DNA from 2 places in the Weizmannia sp. FSL W8-0401 genome. Region 1 is predicted to be linked to the other one. Evidence: riboswitches for the same ligand, from Rfam matches in the RefSeq annotation. Region 1 holds a riboswitch; the other holds the start of a gene.
The links. Region 1 has a riboswitch for lysine ahead of NSU00_RS10005 (aspartate kinase). Riboswitches for the same ligand answer to the same signal wherever they lie in the genome.

Region 1 (12,498 bases):
AGTGGTGCTCGGCATGCTTCCGTTTTTCCACGTGTATGGCATGACGACCGTGCTGATTCTTTCTGTCATGCAGGGCTTTAAAATGATTTTAATTCCGCGCTTTGATGCGGAGTCGCTGCTGAAGACGATCGAAAAACAGCGGCCGACCCTGTTTCCGGGTGCGCCAACCATTTATATCGGGCTTTTAAACCACCCGAAAATCAAGGAATATGATTTGTCATCGATTGAAGCATGCATCAGCGGTTCTGCCCCGCTGCCGGTAGAAGTCCAGCAGAAATTTGAAGAGGCAACCGGCGGCAAGCTTGTGGAAGGGTATGGCCTCAGTGAATCGTCTCCCGTCACCCATGCCAATTTTGTATGGGGAAAACGCGTCAAAGGTAGCATCGGCGTGCCATGGCCGGATACGGACTGCGAAATCCGGTCGCTCGAAGACGGCAGGCCGTTGCCGCCCGGTGAAGTCGGCGAGCTGGCGGTAAAAGGGCCGCAAGTGATGAAAGGCTACTGGAACCGCCCGGAAGAAACGCAGGAAGTGCTGAAAGACGGGTGGCTGTTTACGGGGGACCTGGCTTATATGGACGAAGAAGGTTATTTTTATATTGTCGACCGGAAAAAAGACATCATCATTGCAGGCGGCTATAATATTTATCCGCGCGAAGTAGAAGAAGTGCTGTATGAGCACCCTGCCGTCCAGGAAGCCGTGGTGGCCGGCGTGCCGCACCCGTACCGCGGGGAAACCGTCAAAGCCTATATTGTGCTGAAAGAGAATATGGCAGTAACGGAAGAAGAACTGGACCGGTTTGCGCGCCAATATCTGGCGGCCTATAAAGTCCCGCGCATTTACGAATTCCGGGATGAACTGCCGAAAACGGCCGTCGGGAAAATTTTGCGGCGCTCATTGGTTGCAGAAGAAAAAGAAAAGATGGAAAATGAAGGAGAGAAGATCGGTTAAGGAAAATTTTTTATAAACAGGACTTGACAAATGCTGCATTCCTGTATAATATGAAAATATGAATGAATGGTCATTCATTTTCCGGCCGCCATCAAACCGGCCGGCCAAATTGACAGATCATGAGATTGAAAGGTGATAGCCCGTGAGGAAAAACAGGCCAAAGTACAAACAAATTATTGATGCAGCAGTGGTGGTTATCGCACAACACGGCTATCATCAGGCACAGGTTTCAAAAATTGCAAAACAGGCGGGCGTAGCGGACGGCACAATTTATTTGTATTTTAAAAACAAAGAAGATATCCTGATTTCTTTGTTTGAAGAAAAAATGCAGCTGTTTATCGAAAAGGTTTCCGAATATATTGCAGGGGACCTTTCCCCTTCCGAAAAGTTGCTCAAGATGATCGAAAACCACTTCAAAGTCCTTGCCGCCGACCACCATTTGGCGGTCGTGACCCAGCTGGAACTGCGGCAGACAAATTTAGACCTGCGGCTTAAAATCAACAGCGTGCTGAAAGAATATTTGACGCTCTTTGACCAAATCATCCGCGAAGGCATGGAAAAAGGCGAATTCGATTCCGGGCTTGACGTCCGGCTCGTCCGGCAGATGATTTTCGGGACAGTCGATGAAACGGTGACGACATGGGTGATGAATAAAGAAAAATACGACCTCGTTTCACTGGCTGCTCCCGTCCATCAATTGATCATTAACGGCTGCGGCAAAAAAACGGCGGTTTAATTGCCGCAGCTTTCACAAGGGGGTTGGAGACGGGATGGAATTTATTACGATCAAACGGGAAAATGCGGTTGCCTGCATTGAAATGAACAGGCCGCCCGCCAACGCGCTTGCGCAGGCCCTTTTAAAAGAACTTGCGCAAGCGTTTGGACAGCTTGAAAACGATCCTGAAACCCGGGTCGTGCTCCTTTACGGGAAAGGAAGATTTTTCTCGGCGGGAGCGGATATTAAAGAATTTGTCCAATTAAGGGAATCCGGCGGCTCCGATGCGATAGCGGTTTCCGGCCAGGAATTGTTCGAAAAAGTGGAAGCGTTCCCGAAACCGGTCATCGCCGCAATCCACGGCGCGGCACTTGGCGGCGGGCTCGAACTTGCGATGGCATGCCATATCCGGCTTGTCACAGAAAATGCGAAGCTCGGCCTTCCGGAACTGAGCCTCGGGCTTGTGCCGGGTTTTGCCGGAACGCAGCGGCTGCCAAAGTATATCGGGCGCGGCAAAGCGTTTGAAATGCTGTGGACAAGCGAACCGCTGACCGGAACGGAGGCCGTGCAGCAGGGGCTTGCAAACCATGCTTATAAGGAAGAGGAACTGCTCTCGAAAGCAAAGGCGCTGGCTGAAAAAATTGCAAAGAAAAGCCCGCTGGCCCTGAAAGCCTCTATTGAACTCGTCAATTATGCAAAAACAAATGATTACGAAAAAGGCTTGGAGCAGGAATCCGCACGTTTTCTTGAGCTGTTCGGCTCAAAAGATGCAGAGGAAGGTATCAAAGCTTTTATTGAAAAAAGGGAACCGCGTTTTACAGGGGCATAACATTTTTATTTTGTATGCGCTTAAATGATTTTATTTTTTAACGATTCAGGGAGGGAACGGCATGAATATCTTCGTATTATTAAAACGGACCTTTGACACAGAAGAAAAGATTGCAATTGCAAACGGCCGCATCCAGGATGACGGGGCGGAATATATCATCAACCCGTACGATGAATACGCCGTTGAAGAGGCCATCCAGGTGCGGGATGCCCAGGGCGGCGAAGTCACAGTGGTCACAGTCGGCAATGAAGATGCCGAAAAGCAATTGCGGACGGCGCTTGCGATGGGTGTGGATAAAGCAGTCCTCATTAATATTGAAGACGATGTGGAAGCAAGCGACCAGGTCACAACGTCAAAAGTGCTTGCCGCTTATTTGAAAGAGCAGGAACCAGACCTCATTATCGGCGGGAATGTCGCCATTGACAACGCTTCCGGACAGGTCGGCCCGCGGGTGGCGGAGTTGCTCGGCATCCCGTATGTAACGACAATTACCAATCTGGAAATTGACGGCGGCAAAGCGACGGTCACAAGAGATGTCGAAGGGGATTCCGAAATCATTGAAACGGACCTTCCGCTGCTCGTCACAGCGCAGCAGGGCTTAAATGAGCCGCGTTATCCTTCGCTACCGGGGATCATGAAAGCGAAGAAAAAACCGCTTGAAGAACTGGAACTGGATGATCTTGACCTTGAAGAAGAAGACGTGGAGCCGAAAACCAAAACCATCGAGGTTTACCTGCCGCCGAAAAAAGAAGCAGGAAAAGTGCTTGAAGGCGAAATCGCCGACCAGGTAAAAGAACTTGTCCAATTATTGCATGCCGAAGCAAAAGTGATTTAAGCGAAGAAACCGGAAATGGAGGGGATCAGCATGAGTCGAAAAGTATTAGTAGTGGGCGAAGTCCGTGACGGGTCGCTCCGCAATGTATCATATGAAACCATTGCTGCCGGAAAAACGGTAGCGGAAGGCGGGGAAGTAGTCGGCGTTTTGATCGGGGACGCTGTGAAAGATTTGGGGAAAGACATGATTCAATACGGTGCTGACCGTGTTGCCGTGGTGGAAGACGAGAAGCTGAAAAGCTATTCTTCAGACGGTTTTTCCCAAGCATTGCTTGCGGTTGTCGAATCTGAAAAGCCGGACAGCATCTTAATCGGCCATACGGCGCTTGGTAAAGACCTGGCCCCAAAAGTAGCGGCTAAATTGGATGCCGGCCTGATTTCGGATGCGACCGCAGTGGAATCAGCCGGAGAACATGTCGTCTTTACCCGCCCGATTTACTCCGGCAAAGCGTTTGAGAAAAAGATCGTAACAGACGGGATCATCTTTGCGACCATCCGGCCGAACAACATCAGCCCGCTTGAAAAAGATGAATCGCGGACAGGGGATATCGAAACCGTCCAGGCGGAAATTAAAGATTTGCGCACGGTCATCAAAGAAGTAGTCCGGAAAGTAAGTGAAGGGGTTGACCTTTCGGAAGCGAAAGTCATCGTTTCAGGCGGCCGCGGCGTGAAAAGTGCGGACGGCTTCAAACCGCTGAAAGAGCTTGCCGATGTGCTCGGCGGCGCGGTTGGGGCTTCGCGCGGCGCATGTGACGCCGGATACTGCGATTATTCCCTGCAAATCGGGCAGACGGGCAAAGTGGTGACACCGGATTTGTATATCGCATGCGGCATTTCCGGCGCCATCCAGCATTTGGCCGGCATGTCCAACTCAAAAGTCATTGTGGCCATTAACAAAGATCCGGAAGCAAACATCTTCAACGTAGCGGACTACGGCATCGTCGGCGACCTGTTCGAAGTGGTCCCGCTTCTCACGGAAGAAATCAAAAAACTGAAAGTCACATCGGCGTAAATCCCGGGCCCGGACGAAAAAAATCGTTCCGGGCCTGTTTTCTGTTGGATATTCGCGGAAAAAGGGTATAAAATAATAAAATCATTACTGCTTACCCGGACCGGACAAATTGTTCGCAACATATGATAAAGGATGATATACTAATCCCAAGCAGTAATAGTTTGATTTAGGAGGGGTCTTTCAATATGGCAATTACACATGCTACCGACGCGACTTTCGATCAGGAAGTCAGCCAAGGTTTGGTATTAACGGATTTTTGGGCAACATGGTGCGGCCCGTGCAAAATGATTGCACCGGTACTTGAAGAAATCGATGCTGAAATGGGCGACAAGGTGAAAATTGTCAAAGTGGACGTTGACGAGAACCAGGAAACGGCCAGCAAATTCGGCATCATGAGCATTCCGACCCTTGTTCTCATGAAAGACGGCAAACCGGTCGACAAAGTGATCGGTTACCAGCCGAAAGAAGCTTTGCAAGAATTAGTGAACAAACATTTATAATACAATAAACGCGCGGCTTCAAGCCGTGAGCAAATGCATTTTAAAATCCGGACCGGCTGTGGTCCGGGTTTTTTACAGAACGCAGGATTTTGAGGTGAAGAAAAATTGAACGAAACGATCCGCAATAAACTTGCCCTCCTGCCCGCCCAGCCCGGCTGCTACTTAATGAAAGACAGACAGGGGACCATCATTTATGTCGGGAAGGCCAAAATTTTAAAAAACCGTGTCCGCTCTTACTTTTCCGGTTCGCATGACGCAAAAACGCAGCGGCTTGTCAGCGAGATCGAAGACTTTGAGTATATTGTCACTTCTTCCAATATTGAAGCCCTTATTCTTGAAATCAACTTAATCAAAAAGCATGACCCGAAATACAACATCATGTTAAAAGATGATAAAACATACCCGTATATTAAGCTGACCCATGAACGCCACCCGCGTCTGATCACCACCCGGAAAGTGAAGAAAGATAAGGGAAAATATTTTGGCCCGTATCCGAACGTGCAGGCGGCCAATGAAACAAAAAAGCTGCTGGACCGGTTGTATCCTTTGCGGAAATGCACCAATATGCCGGACCGCGTCTGCCTTTATTACCATTTGGGCCAGTGCCTTGCGCCGTGTGTCAATGAGGTGAAAGAAGAAACATACAAAGAGATCACCGACCAAATTACCCGCTTTTTGAACGGGGGCTACACGGAAATCAAAAAAGAACTGGAAGAAAAAATGCATGAGGCTGCTGAAAAACTTGAATTTGAGCGGGCAAAAGAATACCGCGACCAGATCGCCAATATTGAAATGACGATGGAAAAACAGAAAATTACCATGACCGATTTTACGGACCGCGACATTTTCGGCTACGCAGTGGATAAAGGCTGGATGTGTGTCCAGGTGTTTTTCATGCGCCAAGGAAAGCTGATTGAACGGGATGTCTCGCTTTTTCCGTCTTACGATGAGCCGGAAGAGGAATTTTTGAGCTATTTGGGGCAGTTTTACGCCAAACCGGAGCATATTAAGCCGAAAGAAGTGCTGATTACGGAAAAAGCAGACCGGGAACTGGCAGAACAACTGCTGGAAATCAAAGTGCTCCAGCCAAAAAAAGGCCAGAAACGGGAACTTGTGTTAATGGCCGAGAAAAACGCAAAGATTGCTTTGAAAGAAAAATTTGCGTTGATTGAACGGGACGAGGAACGGACGATCAAAGCCGTTGAAAATCTAGGCGAAAAGCTCGGCATCTATACGCCGCACCGGATTGAAGCGTTCGATAATTCGAATATCCAGGGGACAAACCCGGTTTCGGCGATGGTCGTGTTTGTGGACGGCAAGCCGGCAAAAAAAGAATACCGCAAATATAAAATCAAAACGGTGGAAGGGCCGGATGATTATGAATCGATGCGCGAAGTGATCCGCCGCCGTTACATCCGTGCCCTGAGGGAAAACTTGCCGCTTCCGGACCTCATCATCATTGACGGTGGAAAAGGGCAAATTGACGCGGCAAGGGATGTGCTCGAAAATGAGCTCGGGCTTGAGATTCCGCTCGGCGGCCTGGCAAAGGATGAGAAGCACAATACATCGCAGCTTTTGTTCGGCAACCCGCTGGAAGTCGTGCCGCTCGGGCGGAACAGCCAGGAATTTTACCTGCTCCAGCGCATCCAGGATGAAGTGCACCGGTTTGCGATTACGTTCCACAGGGAATTGCGCGGAAAATCCGCATTTCAATCGGCGCTTGACGATATTCCGGGCATCGGGCCGAAACGGAAAAAACAACTGCTCCGCCACTTTGGTTCCTTAAAGAAAATGAAGCAAGCGAAGTTGGAAGAATTTGTGGAAGCGGGCATCCCGCGCCCGGTATCCGAAACATTAATCAAAAAATTACAAGAATAACCTAGCAGGGTTTTTCCGTATATGGTATAATCATGATAATTTCATATGGCAGGCTTTGTTTCAGACTTTCGGGAGCGGATATCCCGGCGTCCGGCAAAGCCGTTACATGATAGAGGCGCAAAACTTAAGAGTAAGGAACGGGAGAAGATTGGGCTTCCGGGATCGTTCCTGAAAGGAAGTTTTGCCGAAGTGGAAATGGCCTCAATGCCGTTTTTGCTGGTTCTGTACTGAAGAAGTCCGGAACTGTCAGGATGGAATGTCTTGGAGCGCTATCTCACAGGAATAACTGCGTACCCGCGTATGCAAAAGCGATGAGATATCCGTTCTCATTGCTTTTTTTAAATGGGCGCCAAGTTGCTTTGCTTTCAATCTGACAGCCTCATCTTACTTATAAACTGCAGAAGGTGGCGGAGTTATTGGGAATCATTGTTCAGAAATTCGGGGGAACTTCGGTTGGAAATGTGGAAAGGATCCGGAATACGGTCGACCGGATTATTGAAGAAAAGGAAAAAGGCCATGATGTTGTCGTCGTTGTCTCCGCGATGGGCAAAACAACGGACCAGCTTGTCGGGCTTGCAAATGAACTTTCGGCGTATCCTGCAAAACGCGAAATGGATATGCTGCTTTCAACCGGCGAACAGGTGACGATTTCGCTTGTCGCCATGGCGCTGATCGATCGCGGCTACGATGCCGTTTCTTATACCGGTTGGCAGGCCGGCATTATAACGGAACCCGTGCACGGAAACGCCCGGATCACGGAAATCCGGACTGAAAAAATCAAATCCCGTCTGGCAGCCGGGCAAATTGTCGTTGTCGCCGGGTTTCAGGGCATTACCCCGGAAGGCGAAATTGCGACGCTCGGCAGGGGCGGCTCGGATACAACGGCGGTGGCGCTTGCAGCAGCGCTTCATGCCGACCGCTGCCTGATCTACACGGATGTAACCGGCGTGTTTACGTCCGACCCGCGCTATATTCCGACTGCCCGGAAGCTTAAGGCTGTATCCTACGATGAGATGCTTGAACTGGCGAGCCTCGGGGCGGGCGTCCTGCATGCAAGGGCGGTGGAGTTTGCCAAAAATGCGGCTGTGCCGCTGATCGTTTGTTCGAGCCTTGAAAGGGAGGAAGGCACGTTAATAGAGGAGGAAGTTTCGGTGGAAAAAAATTTAATTGTCCGCGGCGTTGCATTTGAAGACGGCATTACAAGGGTAACCATTTTCGGGCTGGAAAACGGCTTCCGGAATTTGCCGGATATATTCACGACACTGGCGGAACACCATATTGATGTCGATATCATCATCCAGAACCGGACGGCGGACCATAAAACATATTTATCATTTTCGATAAAAGATAAAGATCTAAAAGAAACGGCCGATCTTTTGGAAGCCGGGAAAGAAGCCCTCAGCATCGACCATTTTGAAACGGAAACCGGCCTCGCAAAAGTGTCCATCATCGGCTCGGGCATGGTTTCCAACCCAGGCGTTGCGGCAAAAATGTTCCAGGTTCTGGCCGACCACGGCATTGCGATTAAAATGATCAGCACGTCCGAGATCAAAGTATCCACCGTTGTCGATGCAAAAGAGATGGTCCGGGCCGCCCGGTGCCTGCATGAAGCATTTGAACTGGATGCAGTGGAACAAAATATATGAAAATATGAAAAAGCAGGGGAGCCCCCTGCTTTTTCATATTTATTCCTCGGCCGGGTCTTTCGCATCCCACTGCACGGTGATCCGGATTTTTTTTGCCTTTTTCGCAACTTCTTCCACAGCTTCCGTGATCAGTTTTTTCTGCATCTGGTACTGCTCGGCCAAAAACCCGGCTTCAAGCTTGAATGTCGGTTCTGCGCCTGCGCCCATATCCAGCTGCCGTTCAATCATCGGCCCGGATAACTCAAATTCAATATGATATTTCTCTTCTTTTTTGATTGACAACGTTCCCCAGCCTGCCTCTTTGAAAAAAGAAACCATTTCTTCATAGGTAAGCAACTGGAATTTTCTTGCCAAATGTTTTCCCGCCCAGTACAGAATATCCGGCGTTTCCTTGCCGAGTATATCCGGAATTAATATATTGCGCAACAGCTCATATCCGAATGCGGGCACCATCAGCTGTTCCGCAACGGTTTGTTCATTTCCGCCAGAAGATTTCACGCAATTCCCCTCTTTCTATATGCTATATTATATACAAAATAAAACCGGACTTAAAAGCATTTTTTAAGTATACACAAAAATAAAGGGAACTTTTTCCGCCGGTTTCCGCGTTATACGGGGAAGTGGTACCGGTTGCGGTAAAATCCGATGAAAAAAGACAAGCCTTGGATAAAAATTCCTTTTTTATGCAAAAGCATATGGCAAAAGAGCTATACTGAAAAAATTTTAAAAAAATGGAAGAAAGACTGACAAATATGACAAATAAACGGCATTTTCATCGCAAATTCATGAATGCGTTTCCTTGACGCGCCCATTTGTCGGGAGTACAATAAAACTGTCACATAATTGTTATAAAATATTTATGCGGGAGGAAGCTATGCAAAATTTGTCTTCTTTGCATAAATTCACACTACAAAGGGGGATACAATGTGGCTGGAAATCGAGAGTTTTATAACCGCAAACTGCATTCTTTGCTGGGTGTTGTACCCATCGGCTTATTTTTAGTCATCCACTTGACCGTAAACCACTATGCGGTAAACGGTGCTGCTGCCTTCAATAAAGCAGCCGGTTTTATGGAAAACCTGCCGTTCCTGCTTTTTGTGGAAGTAGTATTCATTTATCTGCCGCTTCTGTTCCATGCAATTTACGGCTTATACATTTCGTTTACGGCATCGAGCAATGTCGGCACGATGGGCTACTTCCGGAACTGGATGTACCTATTGCAAAGAATCAGCGGTGTGCTGGTCCTGATCTTTCTCGTATTTCACATCTATGAAACACGCATTCAAATGGCGCTTGGCAAGGAATTGAATTTTGATCTGATGGCAAATCTTTTAGCAAATCGTTGGATGCTCGCCTGGTACATAATTGGGACAGTGGCTGCCATTTTCCACTTTGCCAACGGTCTCTGGTCGTTCCTGGTCAGCTGGGGCATTACACAGTCACGCCGGTCACAGCAAATTTCCACATATGTGATGATCGTGGTCTTTGTGCTGCTTTCCGTTGTCGGCGTCAGGGCTTTATTAGCATTTGCATAATGAAAAGACTCGAAAAATAGCAGTTTACTGGTTTGTAAGAGGCATCAAGTATGAAAAGGGAGTGAATCAAGTTGGCTAATGGCAAAATCATTGTTGTCGGCGGAGGGCTTGCCGGTTTGATGGCGACTGTAAAAATTGCAGAAGCAGGCCGGCAGGTTGATCTGTTTTCTTTAGTGCCGGTAAAAAGGTCGCACTCTGTTTGCGCACAGGGCGGCATTAACGGCGCTGTCAATACAAAAGGGGAAGGGGATTCGCCATGGATCCACTTTGACGATACGGTATACGGGGGCGACTTCCTTGCCAACCAGCCGCCGGTAAAAGCGATGTGCGAAGCGGCGCCGGGGATTATCCACTTGTTTGACCGGATGGGTGTCATGTTCAACCGCACGCCGGAAGGGCTTTTGGACTTCAGGCGTTTCGGCGGCACCCAGCACCACCGCACAGCATTTGCAGGCGCGACAACCGGCCAGCAGCTTTTATACGCATTGGATGAACAGGTAAGGCGCCATGAAGTGGACGGGCTTGTCACGAAATACGAAGGCTGGGAATTTCTCGGCATTATCAAAGACGATGAAGGCATCTGCCGCGGCATTGTTTCGCAAAACCTGACCACAATGGAAATCAAAGCTTTTCCTGCGGATGCTGTCATTATGGCATCAGGCGGCCTTGGCATTATTTTCGGGAAGTCGACCAACTCGATGATCAATACCGGATCGGCGGCTTCTATTGTATACCAGCAGGGCGCAACGTACGCGAACGGCGAATTTATCCAGATCCACCCGACTGCCATCCCGGGTGATGACAAACTGCGGCTGATGAGTGAATCCGCACGCGGGGAAGGCGGGCGCATCTGGACGTACAAAGATGGCAAACCGTGGTATTTCCTGGAAGAAAAATATCCGGTATACGGGAACCTCGTGCCGCGCGATATTGCAACCCGTGAAATTTTCCATGTCTGCGTGGACTTGAAACTCGGAATTAACGGCGAGAACATGGTCTATCTCGATTTGTCGCACAAAGATCCGCATGAACTGGACGTTAAACTGGGCGGGATTATTGAAATCTATGAAAAATTTGTCGGGGATGACCCGCATAAAGTGCCGATGAAAGTATTCCCGGCCGTCCACTATTCCATGGGCGGATTATGGGTGGACTATAAGCAGCATACGAGCATTCCGGGGCTGTTCGCAGCAGGCGAATGCGACTACTCGATGCACGGCGCGAACCGCTTAGGGGCAAACTCCCTGCTTTCTGCCATCTATGGCGGGATGGTAGCCGGGCCTGAAGCTGTCAACTACATCGACGGGCTTGAAAAGAGCGCGGATGCACTGCCGTCAACCGTCTTTGAACGTGCTGTCCAGGAACAGGAGAAAAAATGGAACGATATATTGTCGCTTGACGGAACCGAAAATGCCTATGTGTTGCATAAGGAACTGGGCGAATGGATGACAGACAATGTGACGGTTGTCCGTTACAATGACCGTCTGAAGAAAACGGACGAAAAGATTCAGGAATTAATGGAAAGATGGAAAAATATTAATGTTGTAGATACATCGAAATGGAGCAACCAGGCGGCTTCGTTTACACGGCAGCTGTATAACATGCTGCAGCTGGCGCGCGTCATTACGATCGGCGCCCTGAACCGTAATGAAAGCCGCGGCGCCCACTATAAACCTGATTTTCCGGACCGCAACGACGAAGAATGGCTGAAAACGACGATGGCAAATTATGACCCTGTGAACAATGAGCCGGTTTTCAGCTATGAAGATGTGGATGTATCGCTGATCAAGCCGCGCGTGCGCGACTACACGAAGAAGCACTGATTCGGATCGGGCGAAAGCGGACTTTTTCCGGCTTTTGCCCGGGTGATTTCATAAGGAAAGAGGAGAATAAGGATGGGTGAACAAAAAACCGTTACATTTATCATACAACGCCAGGATAATCCGGAATCAGAACCATACGACGAAACGTTTGAAGTTCCGTACCGGCCGAATATGAATGTCATTTCGGCCCTGATGGAAATCCGCCGGAATCCGGTCAATGCCAAAGGGGAAAAAACAACACCTGTTGTTTGGGAAATGAACTGTTTGGAAGAAGTTTGCGGCGCCTGTTCCATGGTGATTAACGGCAAGCCGCGCCAGGCTTGTTCAGCGCTTGTGGACAAACTGGAGCAGCCGATCCGCCTTGCCCCGATGCGGACCTTCCCGGTTGTAAGAGATTTGCAAATTGACCGCAGCCGCATGTTCGACTCGCTGAAAAAAGTGAAAGCCTGGATTCCGATTGACGGCACTTACGACTTAGGGGAAGGGCCGCGCATGCCGGAGAAAAAAAGGCAGTGGGCTTATGAACTGGCAAAATGCATGACGTGCGGCGTATGTTTGGAAGCCTGCCCGAATGTCAACAGCCGTTCAAACTTTATCGGGCCGGCCCCGCTTTCGCAAGTACGGTTATTTAATGCGCACCCGACCGGCCATATGAACCGTGATGAACGGCTTGAAGCGATCATGGTTGACGGCGGCCTTGCCAATTGTGGCAACGCGCAAAACTGTGTGCAAGTCTGCCCGAAAGGTATCCCGCTGACAACATCCATCGCAGCGTTA
Region 2 (12,498 bases), 1.6 Mb from region 1:
GGTTTTCAAAGCCATGGGGCACATGCCTCTTTTACGAACCTGTGGCAGCACGGCGGCTTTTTCCCGAATGGTTCTAAAGGGTTTCTGCTGGCGTTTGAAATGGCCATCTTTTCATTTGTCGGGATTGAACTGGTCGGCGTAACAGCCGGGGAAGCAGAGGATCCATCAAAGACGCTGCCAAAAGCGATCAACCAGATTCCGCTGCGGATTTTACTGTTTTATGTCGGCGCTTTGTTTGTCATCATGTCGATTTATCCTTGGAACCGGCTGAATCCGGACGCGAGCCCGTTTGTCCGGGTATTTGCCGATATCGGTCTTCCGGCTGCAGCAGGCATCATCAATTTTGTGGTGCTCACTTCGGCGGCTTCCTCGTGCAACAGCGGCATTTTCAGTACAAGCCGTATGCTGTATTCTCTTGCGGAAGACGGAAAAGCGCCGAAAATGTTTAAAAAGTTAAACAAGCGGAATGTCCCGGCACCTGCTCTGCTTGGTTCAACGATCATGCTGTTAATCGGCGTCGTGCTGAATTATTTTATGAAGAGCACACAAGTCTTTACGCTTGTCACAAGCATTTCGTCCATCTGTTTTGTTTGGGTATGGGGCGTCATTATGGTTGCCCACTTGCGTTTCCGGAAAAATATGCCGGAAGAAGCGGCCAAAATCTCCTTTAAATTGCCGTTTGCCCCGGTCATCAACTGGGTTGTACTCTTGTTCTTTGTCTTTGTCCTCGTTGTTCTCGGGATTGCAAAAGATACACGCGTTGCCCTATTTGTGACGCCGGTATGGTTCATTCTGCTTGTCATCGCTTACGGCCTAACACGAAAGAAGAAAAGCATTTAACCAGAAAAACCCGTTTGGAAAGGGATTTCCAAGCGGGTTTTTCTGGTGTTTTTAATCACTTCATCTATTATTTTATCCCTCTCATCAGCCGTTTGATGACCGGTGCATAGAGAAGCAGGAATATGCCCAAAATGACCGAAACAAGACCGACGCCGCCGAAGTAGATCACTTCATGTTTGGCGAGTTTGACAAGCTGGGCATTCAACGCTTGGGCCGCAGCATCAGACAAGTTCCAGAGACTGAGCATTTGCGCCGAAAATGCAGCTGGCGCCAGCTTCGTCGATACGCTCAAACCAACCGGTGACAAGCAAAGTTCCCCGATCACGACAAGGAAGTAGCTCAATACAAGCCAGAGCGGGCTCACAAGCGACGAAGAGCCGTTAAGGTAAGCCGGCACCATCATGACAATATAGGAAAAACCGGCAAGGATGAGCCCGAAAGAAAATTTAACCGGTGTGGACGGCTGCCTGTCTCCCAGCTTCACCCAAAGCGAAGCCAGAACCGGCGCAAAGACGACGATAAACAGCGGGTTAAGTGTCTGGAACCAGGACGGCAAAATATGGATGCCGGCAAAATTCAGCTGTGTCCGCTTGTCCGCATAGACGGCGAGCAAACTCGCGCCTTGTTCTTCAATCGCCCAGAAGACGATGGAAGCAATAAATAAAGGAATATAAGCCAAAATGCGTGAGCGTTCGTCTTTCGATGTTTTTTTGCTAAAGTACATCATAAAGAAGTACCAGGCAGGAATCAAAAATCCTAAAATGCTGACGATGGTAATAAAGCTGTTCAGATTTAAAATCCGTGTCGGAATGGTAATCGCCAGCAAAATAATCAGGACGACAGCTCCTACGCCGATTTTGGTGAAAGTCGATCTTCTTTCTTCCGGCGTCAGCGGGTTGTGCACGACAGAGCCGGCAAGCCCGAGATTTTTCTTTCTGGACATCACGAATGAGATCAAACCGAAAAACATTCCGATGGCTGCAATGCTGAAGCCGAGATGGTAATTGTACCCCTGGCCGATAGTCCCGACAATGATCGGCGCAAGGAAGGCACCGAGGTTAACCGCCATGTAGTAAATGCTGAAACCGGAGTCGCGGCGCAGGTCTTTTTCATCATACAATTCCCCGACGGTTGAAGCGGCATTTGGTTTTAACAAGCCTGTCCCAAGCACAATCAGCACCATAGAAACGATCAGCGCCGGGAACCCTCCCGGAAAGGACAACGCAATATGCCCGAGCATAATCAGCACCCCGCCGTAAAAAACGGTTCTGGCGGAGCCAAGCAGGCGGTCTGCAATCCAGCCGCCGATAATCCCCGACATGTAAACAAGCGCGCCGTAAATCGAAGCAATCGATGCGGCTGTTGTCGGATCCAATCCCAACCCGCCGTTTGACAGGCGGTCATACATGTAGTAAATCAGAATCCCTTTCATCCCATAGTAGGAGAATCTCTCCCAAAACTCTAAGAAAAATAAAGTCGACAATCCTTTTGGATGACCGAAAAATCCGGTCTGTGGAAAAGTTTCCAGAACTTTTTTCTTGTCGATTGTTGACATGCCATTGCCTCCTTGTAAACATCACATATTGGCATAATTTGTGAAATTAACTGAAAAATAAGTGCTGGTTTTTTCGGGGAATAAATGCGATAGATAAAATATTAACGTAAAATGAGAAAAAAATAAAGATTAATTTTTTGGCAAATTTGTGTGCGCCATTGTTAAAAAAGGCTGGAACCCGCATGAAATAAAGGATTCTGAGCTAGGAAAATATTTAAAATGAATTTTTTTCCTAGATAAAGGAAATGTTTTCATAAATTAAAATAAAGGTAAATTTCATATAATTTATGTTAAAAGTAAGTTTCAGATGAAAGGAAAAACCTGCGGCAGCCACCGCAGGTTTTTCCTTTAGGATTCCCGGTTAAAATCGCATTCCTGTAAAGAAACGACTTTTGTCTTTTTCACACATTTATAAATGAGCCATACGGCAATAAAGATGGGGAGGCCGATATACGAGACAAATACGCTTCCCCACTTAATATGGTCTCCCAAAAATGCCTGGTAGTTTTGCCCGAGAATGACGACCGTACAAACGGCAAACGCAAATAGCGGGCCGAATGGGAACCATTTTGAACGGTAAGGCAGGTCGCTCAAAGCTTTGCCTTGTGCTACATATGCACGGCGGAATCGGTAATGGCTGATGGCAATGCCGAGCCAGGCGATAAAGCCGGATAAGCCGGATGCGTTCAGGAGCCAGTTGTACACTGCCCCGTCGCCGAAGAAAGATGCAAGGAAAGCAGCCGTTCCGACAAGCGCAGTGACAATCAGTGCATTCACCGGCACCCCGCGTTTATTCAGTTTCCCGAGGAATTTCGGCGCTTTGCCGTCGCGCGCAAGTTCCCAGAGCATCCGCGTTGACGCGTACATGCCCGAGTTGCCGGCAGAAAGAACAGCCGTTAAAATAATCGCATTCATGACAGAAGCCGCAAAAGCAATGCCGGCACGCTGAAATACAATTGTGAACGGGCTCATCGTAATGTCATCGGCGGTTAATCTCGAATCCGTGAACGGAATCAACAGGCCGATGACAAAAATCGCCAGAATATAGAAAAGCAAGATTCTCCAAAATACAGATTTCACAGCACGCGGAATGGTCTTTTCCGGATCTTCGCTTTCACCGGCCGCAACCCCGAGCAGTTCTGTTCCCTGGAATGAAAACCCGGCTGCCATAAAAACCCCGAGCACGGCCAGGAATCCGCCGTGGACTGGGCCGTCTGCAATCGTAAAGTTAGAAAAGCCGATTGTTTTTCCGCCCATAATCCCGAAAATCATCAGTGCGCCGACAATGATAAAGGCAATGACGGTTACGACTTTAATGATTGCAAACCAGTATTCAGCTTCCCCGAACCCTTTTACAGATAAATAATTTAATAAGAACATGATGAGAAGGCAAGCCGCACTCCACACGATCGAAGGCATGTGCGGGAACCAGAATTTCATGATAATGGTTGCTGCTGATAATTCGGCTGCGATCGTGATCGCCCAGTTGTACCAATAGTTCCAGCCAAGCGCAAATCCAAGTGCCGGATCAACAAATTTTGTTGCGTACGTGCTGAAGGTGCCTGCAACCGGCATGTAGGCGGCCATTTCTGCAAGGCTTGTCATTAAAAAGTACACCATGACGCCGATTAATGCATAAGCGAGAAGCGCACCGCCAGGCCCCGCGCTGTGGATTGCCCCGCCGCTTGCCAGAAAAAGCCCGGTTCCGATTGATCCACCGAGGGAAATCATGGTCAGGTGGCGGGATTTTAATTTCCGCTTCAGCTTCGTCAATTCACCCTTTTTTGCAACGGGAACCGCTCCGGCTGCAGTGCTTTGCCCATGATAGAAGTCATCCATCCTTGATTCACTCCTTTTTATATAGGAAGGAGCAGGGAATAAACAAAAATGCCGCAGTCGTGGAGACGCGGCATCAAAGCGTATACCCTCCATCAACCTTCCGAAGATAGCTCAACACATATGCGGGGGGGAAATCGCATATGTGACAGTTCTGTTCCTGTTCGGAAACAGCCCCAACATGGCACCGCGGGATCCGGCACCACGTTTCGGCAGCTTTTCCTTTCAACCGGAGTCTTAAACTTTACCCGTGTCTCGTCCGATTTACTCATAAAAGCTGCGACCTCTACCTCACCGGATTTGATGAGGATTTTTTATTCCATTTGATTTACATATTATTATAGTTATTTTTTTAGGGAAAATCAATAGAAAAGGAAGCAGAACGGGGTGGCAAAAATATATGGGATATAAAATGGGCTTAAGTTTTTACATCAAGCCCGGCACTAATTTGCATGATTGACTTTTTGCAGCGGGCAACAGCGCGGCAATATTTTGTCCATTTTATATACAGGCTTATTGGCAAACATCTGCCTCTCCGTGCGAAAACTGCAAACGCCTGATTGGGATGGTTCGTTGGCTGAAAAGGAGGGTCTACCGTTTTTCCGCGTGTACAAACAGGCAGGATGACAGCCTGATTCGTGTTTTTTTTCAAAAAGGCCTTTACATCTGCCTGCTTTTTTATATAATACAAATGAAAGTAAACTTAAAGTTTAATAAAACAGAACTTCCTTGCCTTTGAGTTTACAAATGCTAAACAAATGGGAAGGGCTTATGATGGAAATTGGGAAAAAGATTAAAAACTTAAGGTTGAAAAAAGGACTCACCCAGGAGGAACTTGGAGAGCGCACGGATTTAAGCAAAGGCTACATTTCCCAGCTTGAGCGGGATTTAAGCTCCCCCTCGATTGACACGTTTTTTAATATATTGGAAGTGCTTGGCTGCACGCCAAAAGAATTTTTTGATGAAGAAGAGCGTGAACAAAAAGTGGTATACGGGGAAGAAGACCAGACCGATTATCTCGATGAAGAGCGCGGGTATAAAATCCAGTGGCTCGTCCCGGAGTCGAATGAAAAGGAAATGGAACCGATCCTGCTCACGCTTGAGGAAAAAGGGGAGTTTAAAACCTTTGAACCTTCTTTATCGGAAACCTTTGCCTATGTATTAGAAGGCCGGATTGCGGTGCGGCTTGGCAAACGCCTGTACCGTGCGAAAGCCGGAGAAGCCATTTATTATCATGCATCCGATGAGCATCAGATACTGAATGACGCGGAAGGCCGGTCCAGGCTTGTGCTCGTTGCCACGGAATCGTATCTGTAGGCTGCATGCGGAAAGAAGAGGAGGACAGCAATGAACAGCGATATCATCATTCGTTTTGACCATGTCACGAAACAATACGACGATGATCCTGCTATTTTGGATGACGTCAGTTTTGAAATTGAACGCGGAAAATTCTACACCCTGCTCGGGCCGTCGGGTTGCGGGAAAACAACCATTTTGCGCCTGATTGCAGGATTTATTGCGCCGACAAAAGGAAATATTTACATCAACGGAAAAATCGTGAATGACGTTCCGGCCAACCGGCGCCAGGTCAATACCGTTTTCCAGGATTATGCGCTGTTTCCGCATTTAAATGTGTATGAAAACGTCGCGTTCGGGCTGCGCATTAAAAAAATGAAGGCGGCTGTGATTGACCAAAAAGTAAAAGAAGCCTTGAAGTTTGTGAACCTGGAAGGCTATGAAAACCGGGAAATCAGCGAAATGTCAGGCGGGCAGCGGCAACGGGTCGCGATTGCGCGCGCGATTGTCAATGAACCGGAAGTGATTTTGCTGGACGAACCGCTTTCCGCTTTGGATTTGAAGCTGAGGACAGAGATGCAGTATGAACTGCGCGAACTGCAGCGCCGCCTTGGCATTACGTTTATTTTTGTCACGCACGACCAGGAAGAAGCGCTTGCGATGAGCGATGAAATTTTTGTCATCAATAACGGGAAAATTCAGCAGAGCGGGACGCCGACCGATATTTATGATGAACCGATCAACCGCTTTGTGGCGGACTTTATCGGTGAGTCCAATATCCTTCCGGGGAAAATGATCCGCGATTATCTTGTGGAATTTAACGGCCGTGCGTTTGAATGCGTAGACCGCGGCCTTAACCCGAACGAGCCGGTTGAAATTGTCATCCGCCCGGAAGACCTGGAGATCACGACGCCGGAAAAAGGAAATTTGAAAGTGCGGGTGGATACCCAGCTGTTCCGCGGCGTCCATTATGAAATTTGCTGCTACGATGAAGAGGGAAATGAATGGCTTGTCCACTCGACAAAAAAAGCAAAAGTCGGGGATACGATCGGCCTTTATTTTGAACCGGAAGCGATCCACGTGATGAGATTCGGCGAAACGGAAGAGGAATTCGACCGGCGCTTGGAAGCGTACGATGAGGTCCGGCCATGAAAGTGAATGCACGCGCTTTTTATCTCGTTCCGTATTTGCTGTGGATCCTTCTTTTTGTAGTCTCACCGATTTTGCTCATTCTCTATTATTCTTTTTTTGATATTGAAGGGCATTTGTCGCTTGTCAACTATGAAAAATTTTTTACGCCCGTTTATTTGAAAATGGCGCTGAGCTCTTTTTGGTATGCATTTTTGATTACGGCGTTTACGCTTTTAATTTCGTATCCGACCGCCTATCTTTTGACAAAATCGCGGCATAAGCAGCTCTGGCTCTTATTAATCATTTTGCCGACATGGATCAATTTGTTGTTAAAAGCGTATGCGTTTCTCGGGATTTTCGGCACATTCGGCCCGGCCAACTCGTTTCTTGAATGGATTGGCATTGGGCAAAAGCAGATTTTATTTACAGACTTCAGCTTTTTGTTTGTGTCCACTTATATTTTTATCCCGTTTATGATTTTGCCGATTTATAACGCGCTTGAAGAACTGAACCCGGTCTTTATGGATGCGGCACGCGATCTTGGCGCCTCGAAATGGACCACGTTCCGCCGCGTTGTGTTTCCGCTCACGCTGGACGGCGTCAAATCGGGGTGCCAGGCGGTCTTTATTCCGTCTCTGTCACTCTTTATGATTACGCGCCTGATTGCGGGAAACCGTGTCATTACGCTCGGTACGGCAATTGAAGAGCATTTCCTTGTCACACAGGATTGGGGGATGGGGTCCACGATCGCCGTCTTTTTAATCATTGCCATGGTCGTCATTATGATTGTGACCAGCAACCGGAAGTGAGGGATGAAGTTGAGAAAAAGATGGAAATGGTCAAACTTGTATCTGATATTTGTATTTATCGTCCTTTACGCGCCGATCTTTTATTTAATGTATTATTCGTTCAACAAAGCAGGGAACATGCATGAATTTACCGGTTTTACATGGGAATGGTACAAGGAAGTGTTCCAGGACACGCGCCTTGTGATCATTGTCATCAACACGCTTGTGATTGCGCTTCTCGCATCCGCGATTTCAACGGTGATCGGTGTGATGGGGGCGCTCGCGATCCGGTTTGTGAAAAGAAGAAGAACGAAAAATGCGCTGCTTTCGCTCAATAATGTGCTGATCGTAAGCCCGGACGTCATTATCGGCGCTTCGTTTCTGATTTTATTTACGATTGCAGGAATCAAGCTCGGCTTTACGTCTGTTCTCGTTTCGCACATCGCTTTTTGCATTCCGATTGTTGTGTTGATGGTGCTGCCGAAACTGCAGGAAATGAGCCCGACTTTGATGGATGCGGCGCGCGACCTCGGGGCGAGCCAGTGGGATGTGTTGTCAAAAGTGATTCTCCCGTATATTACGCCCGGTATTTTTGCCGGTTTTTTCATGGCGCTCACGTATTCGCTCGATGATTTCGCCGTCACCTTTTTTGTCACCGGGAACGGCTATTCCACGCTTTCCGTTGAAATTTATTCACGGGCGCGCCAGGGGATTTCACTCACGATTAACGCGCTGTCAACGCTGCTCTTTTTCTTCTCCATTATCCTTGTGATCGGGTACTACCTTATTAACCAGCGCCAGGCCCGCACGAACGGAATGGGGGTTAAAAGATGAAACAGTTGTTGCGTGTTTTCATTGCGATACTCGTGGTTGCCCTTGCCCTGCAGTTTCTCGCCGGGCGCATGAACCAAACGGAAGGCTACGCAGGCGGCAATACGCTTACGATTTACAACTGGGGGGATTATATCGACCCCGCCTTGATTAAGAAATTTGAAAAGCAGACCGGCATCAAAGTCATTTACCAGACTTTCGATTCGAACGAAGCCATGATGACGAAAATCTCCCAGGGCGGCACAACGTTTGATGTTGCGGTTCCGTCCGAATATATGATCGAAAAGATGAAAAAGGAGAACTTGCTGATTCCGCTTGATCATTCGAAGTTGCCGAACTTGAAATATATCGACCCGCGCTTTATGGATTTGCCGTTTGACCCGGGAAATAAATACTCGGTGCCTTATTTCTGGGGGACGGTCGGGATTGTATACAATTCAAGCATGCTCGGCGGCAAAAAAATTACAAGCTGGGATGACCTGTGGGATCCCGATTTGAAAAATCAGATTCTGCTTGTGGACGGCGCCCGCGAAGTGATGGGGATGGGGCTCAACAGCCTGCATTACTCGTTGAATGACACGAATGAAAAACATTTGCAGCAGGCAAAAGCAAAACTTGACCGGCTGATGCCGAATGTGAAAGCGATCGTCGGTGATGAAATCAAGATGCTGCTGGCCAATGGAGAAGCTTCGCTCGGGGTTGTCTGGTCGGGAGATGCGGCTGAAATCATGTCGGAGAATAAAAAGCTGAACTATGTTGTGCCGAGCGAAGGCTCCAATCTCTGGTTCGACAACATGGTTATCCCGAAAACAGCGAAAAACGTAGATGGCGCCCTGAAGTTTATCAATTTTATGCTCGATCCGAAAAATGCCGCGCAAAACGCCGAGTACGTCGGTTATTCAACGCCGAACCAAGCGGCTTTGCAGCTTTTGCCAAAATCGATTTCCGGCGACCGCCGTTTTTATCCGGACGCTGCACTTACAAAGAAACTCGAAGTATATAAAAATCTTGGCAAGAAAAAACTCGCCCGCTATAATGAGCTGTTTTTGGAATTTAAAATGCATACCAAATAACGAAAGCCGTCCCGAATCCGCGGGGCGGCTTTCAAGTTGATCACGGGCGAAAATAACCGGCTGAATGTCTTTTCCAGCGGGCACGGACATCACTCGGGTGGTGATTGAGATATTTTTTGGAGGTTTCAAAAGGCCAAAAGCGGCTTGGGTAGTGTTCGAAATGTCCTTTTGAAGAGCTCAAAGGGACAAAAGCGGCTTGGTTGGTATTCGGAATGTCTTTTTGGAGGTTTCAAAAAGACAAAAGTGGCCTGGTTGGTGTTCGAAATGTCCTTTTGGAGGGCTCAAAAGGACAAAAGCAGCTTGGGTAGTGGTCAAAATGTCCTTTTGGAGGTTTCAAAAGGCCAAAAGCGGCCTGGGCAGCGATCGAAATGTCCTTTTGGAGGTTTCAAAAAGACAAAAGTGGCCTGGTTGGTGTTCGAAATGTCCTTTTGGAGGGCTCAAAGGGACAAAAGGAACCCGGGCAGTGTTCGAAATGTCCTTTTGGAGGGCTCAAAAGGACAAAAGCAGCTTGGGTAGTGGTCAAAATGTCCTTTTGGAGGTTTCAAAAGGACAAAAGCGGCCTGGGCAGCGATCGAAATGTCCTTTTGGAGGCTTCAAAAAGACAAAAGTGGCCTGGTTGGTGTTCGAAATGTCCTTTTGGAGGGCTCAAAGGGACAAAAGGAACCCGGGCAGTGTTCGAAATGTCCTTTTGGAGGGCTCAAAAGGACAAAAGCAGCTTGGGTAGTGGTCAAAATGTCCTTTTGGAGGTTTCAAAAGGACAAAAGCGGCCTGGGCAGCGATCGAAATGTCCTTTTGGAGGCTTCAAAAAGACAAAAGTGGCCTGGTTGGTGATCGAAATGTCCTTTTGAAGGCTTCAAAAAGACAAAAGGACCCCGGTCAGTGATCGAAATGTCCTTTTGGAGGGCTCAAAGGGACAAAAGCAGCTTGGTCAGTGATCGAAATGTCCTTTTGGAGGCTTCAAAAAGACAAAAGGACCCCGGGTAGCGATCGAAATGTCCTTTTGGAGGTTTCAAAAAGACAAAAGTGGCCTGGTTGGTGTTCAAAATGTCTTTTTGGAGGGTTCAAAAGGACAAAAGTGGCTTGGGTAGTGTTCGAAATGTCTTTTTGGAGAGTTCAAAAGGACAAAAGGAACCCGGTTAGCCCCCAAAATGTCCTTTTGGAGCTCTCCAAAAAACCAAAAGGAGCATCCCGAACATGATCATCACAGGTATGAAGACAAAAGTGTTCCCTGCCCGCCCCCAGAAATGTCTTTCAAAGCGGGCATGAAAGACAAAAGGGACCCGCCCGCCAATAGAAATGTCCTTCATCGAGATTATGAAAGACAAAAGAGAAGCGATCGAGGGTCCAAATGTCTTTCATCAATTGAATGAAAGACAAAAGAGAGACGTCAGCCCTCGGAAATGTCCTTCATCGCGGGCATGAAGGACAAAAGGGCCCCGCCCGACGGCAGAAATGTCCTTCATCAAAGTTATGAAAGACAAAAGGGGATCGTTCGAGTGTCCAAATGTCTTTCATCAATTGAATGAAAGACAAAAAAGAGACGGTAGCCCGCGGAAATGTCCTTCATAGCGGGCATGAAGGACAAAAGGGACCCGCCCGCCAATAGAAATGTCCTTCATCGTGGTTATGAAAGACAAAAGGGACCCCGCTCACCCCCGGAAATATCCTTCATCGCAGCCATTTGGGCGACCCGCGTTCTTGGCCATAAAAAAAGCAGGGTCTGGCCCCACTTTCGCCTTACGCTCTTCGTTTTTCCATATCAATATACAAATTCCGGTATGCATTCGATTCCGCCTGCATGCCGAGTTCGTGATAAATTTTTGACAACCATTTGACCGGGGTTGGGTCGTTTTCCCGCAACTCCATTTCCCAGCTGAAACAGTCAAGCGCCTTGTCGTATTGCCCAAATTCAAAATACAATTCTCCGAGCAGCGATTGCTTGTCGGGATCGTCCGCCATTTGGTGCATTTGCTCCACTTTGCGGATGGCCGGCAAATGCCCCGCTGCTTTCTTGAACGGAAGCAGCCATTCCATTATATAGGAAGTGTCCCGGTGCTGTAACAAATATGAAATGCACTTTGCCGCAAATTTCTCTGCCTGTGCCGGGTGCCCGGAAAAAAGTGGGGCAAGCCGGTTCAGCGTTTCCACATCTGTATGGCCATCCGGGCTCCATGATTCAAGCATATTTTCCACTTTTTCCGCCTGTTTCGCACTAAGCTGAATCTGTTCCTCAAGCATCATCGGGATCATTTTTTCCAGTTGTTTTGTCTCAATATAAAACTTCAGTAAATCCTGCTGCAGCGGTTCAAACTGCCGGATGCGGGCATAAAGATTTTCCAAAATGGCCATTTTTTCCGCCTGTTCAAAAAGCGCCTCCAGCCGCTCAAGAAGGGCTTTGTAACCGGCATCGGATGGCGCCGCCTCCATCTGTTCAAGGCTTAACGCGATTTCGTCCGCCCACCGGTTTTGCGCCCGCAGCAGGCTGCAAAGTTTTGCAAAAGCATCGGTATCCGGCATTTTCTCATATAAAAGTTTTTCGGCATAAAGGGGGTCTTTCCGGATCAGTTCGGGTGAATAGGATTGAAAGAGTTTGTCGTACTTAATCAGATTTAAATCGCGGGACATTTGCTTGACCCAGCTTTGCTTCGGCGCAAAATCTTTTAAGATGCGGAGGATGCGCGCGCACTGCAATAGCTGGCCGTTGCGGCGGTATTCGTAAAAGATGGACTGGATATATTCAAAGAGCTTCCGTTTCGGGACAAACGATTCGAAAAACGTGGCAATCCAGGCGGCTTCAAGTGGCGGGAACAGTTTCTCCATTTTGCCGGTAAGCTGGGCAAAATGAACGGTTTTAAAAGAGCAACCCGGCTGGAAAAGCAAATCAATCAGCGGATGGGGAGGCTCCAGCACAATGCAGTCACGGAAAGCCTGCGCCACTGCGGACTGCCGTTTCATTTTGGCGGCGGGTACCGCGTTCAAATAATGGTCCTTGTAAAAAATCACATACCACAGGCGGCCATCATCACCGGTTGCCTCGACAAATTTGCCCTGCAAAAAAACGGCCATCCTTTCTATATCCGCGTGAATCACGTGTTTGCGGTCTGTAATGGTCAATTGGGCTGCCATAAAATCCCCTCCTTGATAGTTT

Region 2: it holds a riboswitch for lysine, as region 1 does, so the genes downstream of both, NSU00_RS01935 (amino acid permease) here and NSU00_RS10005 (aspartate kinase) in region 1, are expected to answer to the same signal.

The regions. Positions count from the first base shown of each region.
Region 1 is NZ_JBBPAG010000001.1:2,038,146-2,050,643, reverse strand. It holds gene NSU00_RS10040 (AMP-binding protein) at 1-949, shown strand, start outside; gene NSU00_RS10035 (TetR/AcrR family transcriptional regulator) at 1,092-1,685, shown strand; gene NSU00_RS10030 (enoyl-CoA hydratase) at 1,720-2,493, shown strand; gene NSU00_RS10025 (electron transfer flavoprotein subunit beta/FixA family protein) at 2,555-3,328, shown strand; gene NSU00_RS10020 (electron transfer flavoprotein subunit alpha/FixB family protein) at 3,359-4,339, shown strand; gene trxA (thioredoxin) at 4,525-4,839, shown strand; gene uvrC (excinuclease ABC subunit UvrC) at 4,945-6,717, shown strand; lysine riboswitch at 6,820-6,997, shown strand; gene NSU00_RS10005 (aspartate kinase) at 7,134-8,363, shown strand; gene NSU00_RS10000 (YslB family protein) at 8,403-8,861, opposite strand; gene NSU00_RS09995 (succinate dehydrogenase cytochrome b558 subunit) at 9,290-9,898, shown strand; gene sdhA (succinate dehydrogenase flavoprotein subunit) at 9,970-11,721, shown strand; gene sdhB (succinate dehydrogenase iron-sulfur subunit) at 11,794-12,498, shown strand, end outside.
Region 2 is NZ_JBBPAG010000001.1:390,399-402,896, forward strand. It holds gene NSU00_RS01925 (amino acid permease) at 1-840, shown strand, start outside; gene NSU00_RS01930 (peptide MFS transporter) at 908-2,395, opposite strand; gene NSU00_RS01935 (amino acid permease) at 2,744-4,234, opposite strand; lysine riboswitch at 4,334-4,528, opposite strand; gene NSU00_RS01940 (helix-turn-helix domain-containing protein) at 5,006-5,548, shown strand; gene NSU00_RS01945 (ABC transporter ATP-binding protein) at 5,579-6,679, shown strand; gene NSU00_RS01950 (ABC transporter permease) at 6,676-7,467, shown strand; gene NSU00_RS01955 (ABC transporter permease) at 7,471-8,280, shown strand; gene NSU00_RS01960 (ABC transporter substrate-binding protein) at 8,277-9,350, shown strand; gene NSU00_RS01965 (hypothetical protein) at 11,088-12,476, opposite strand.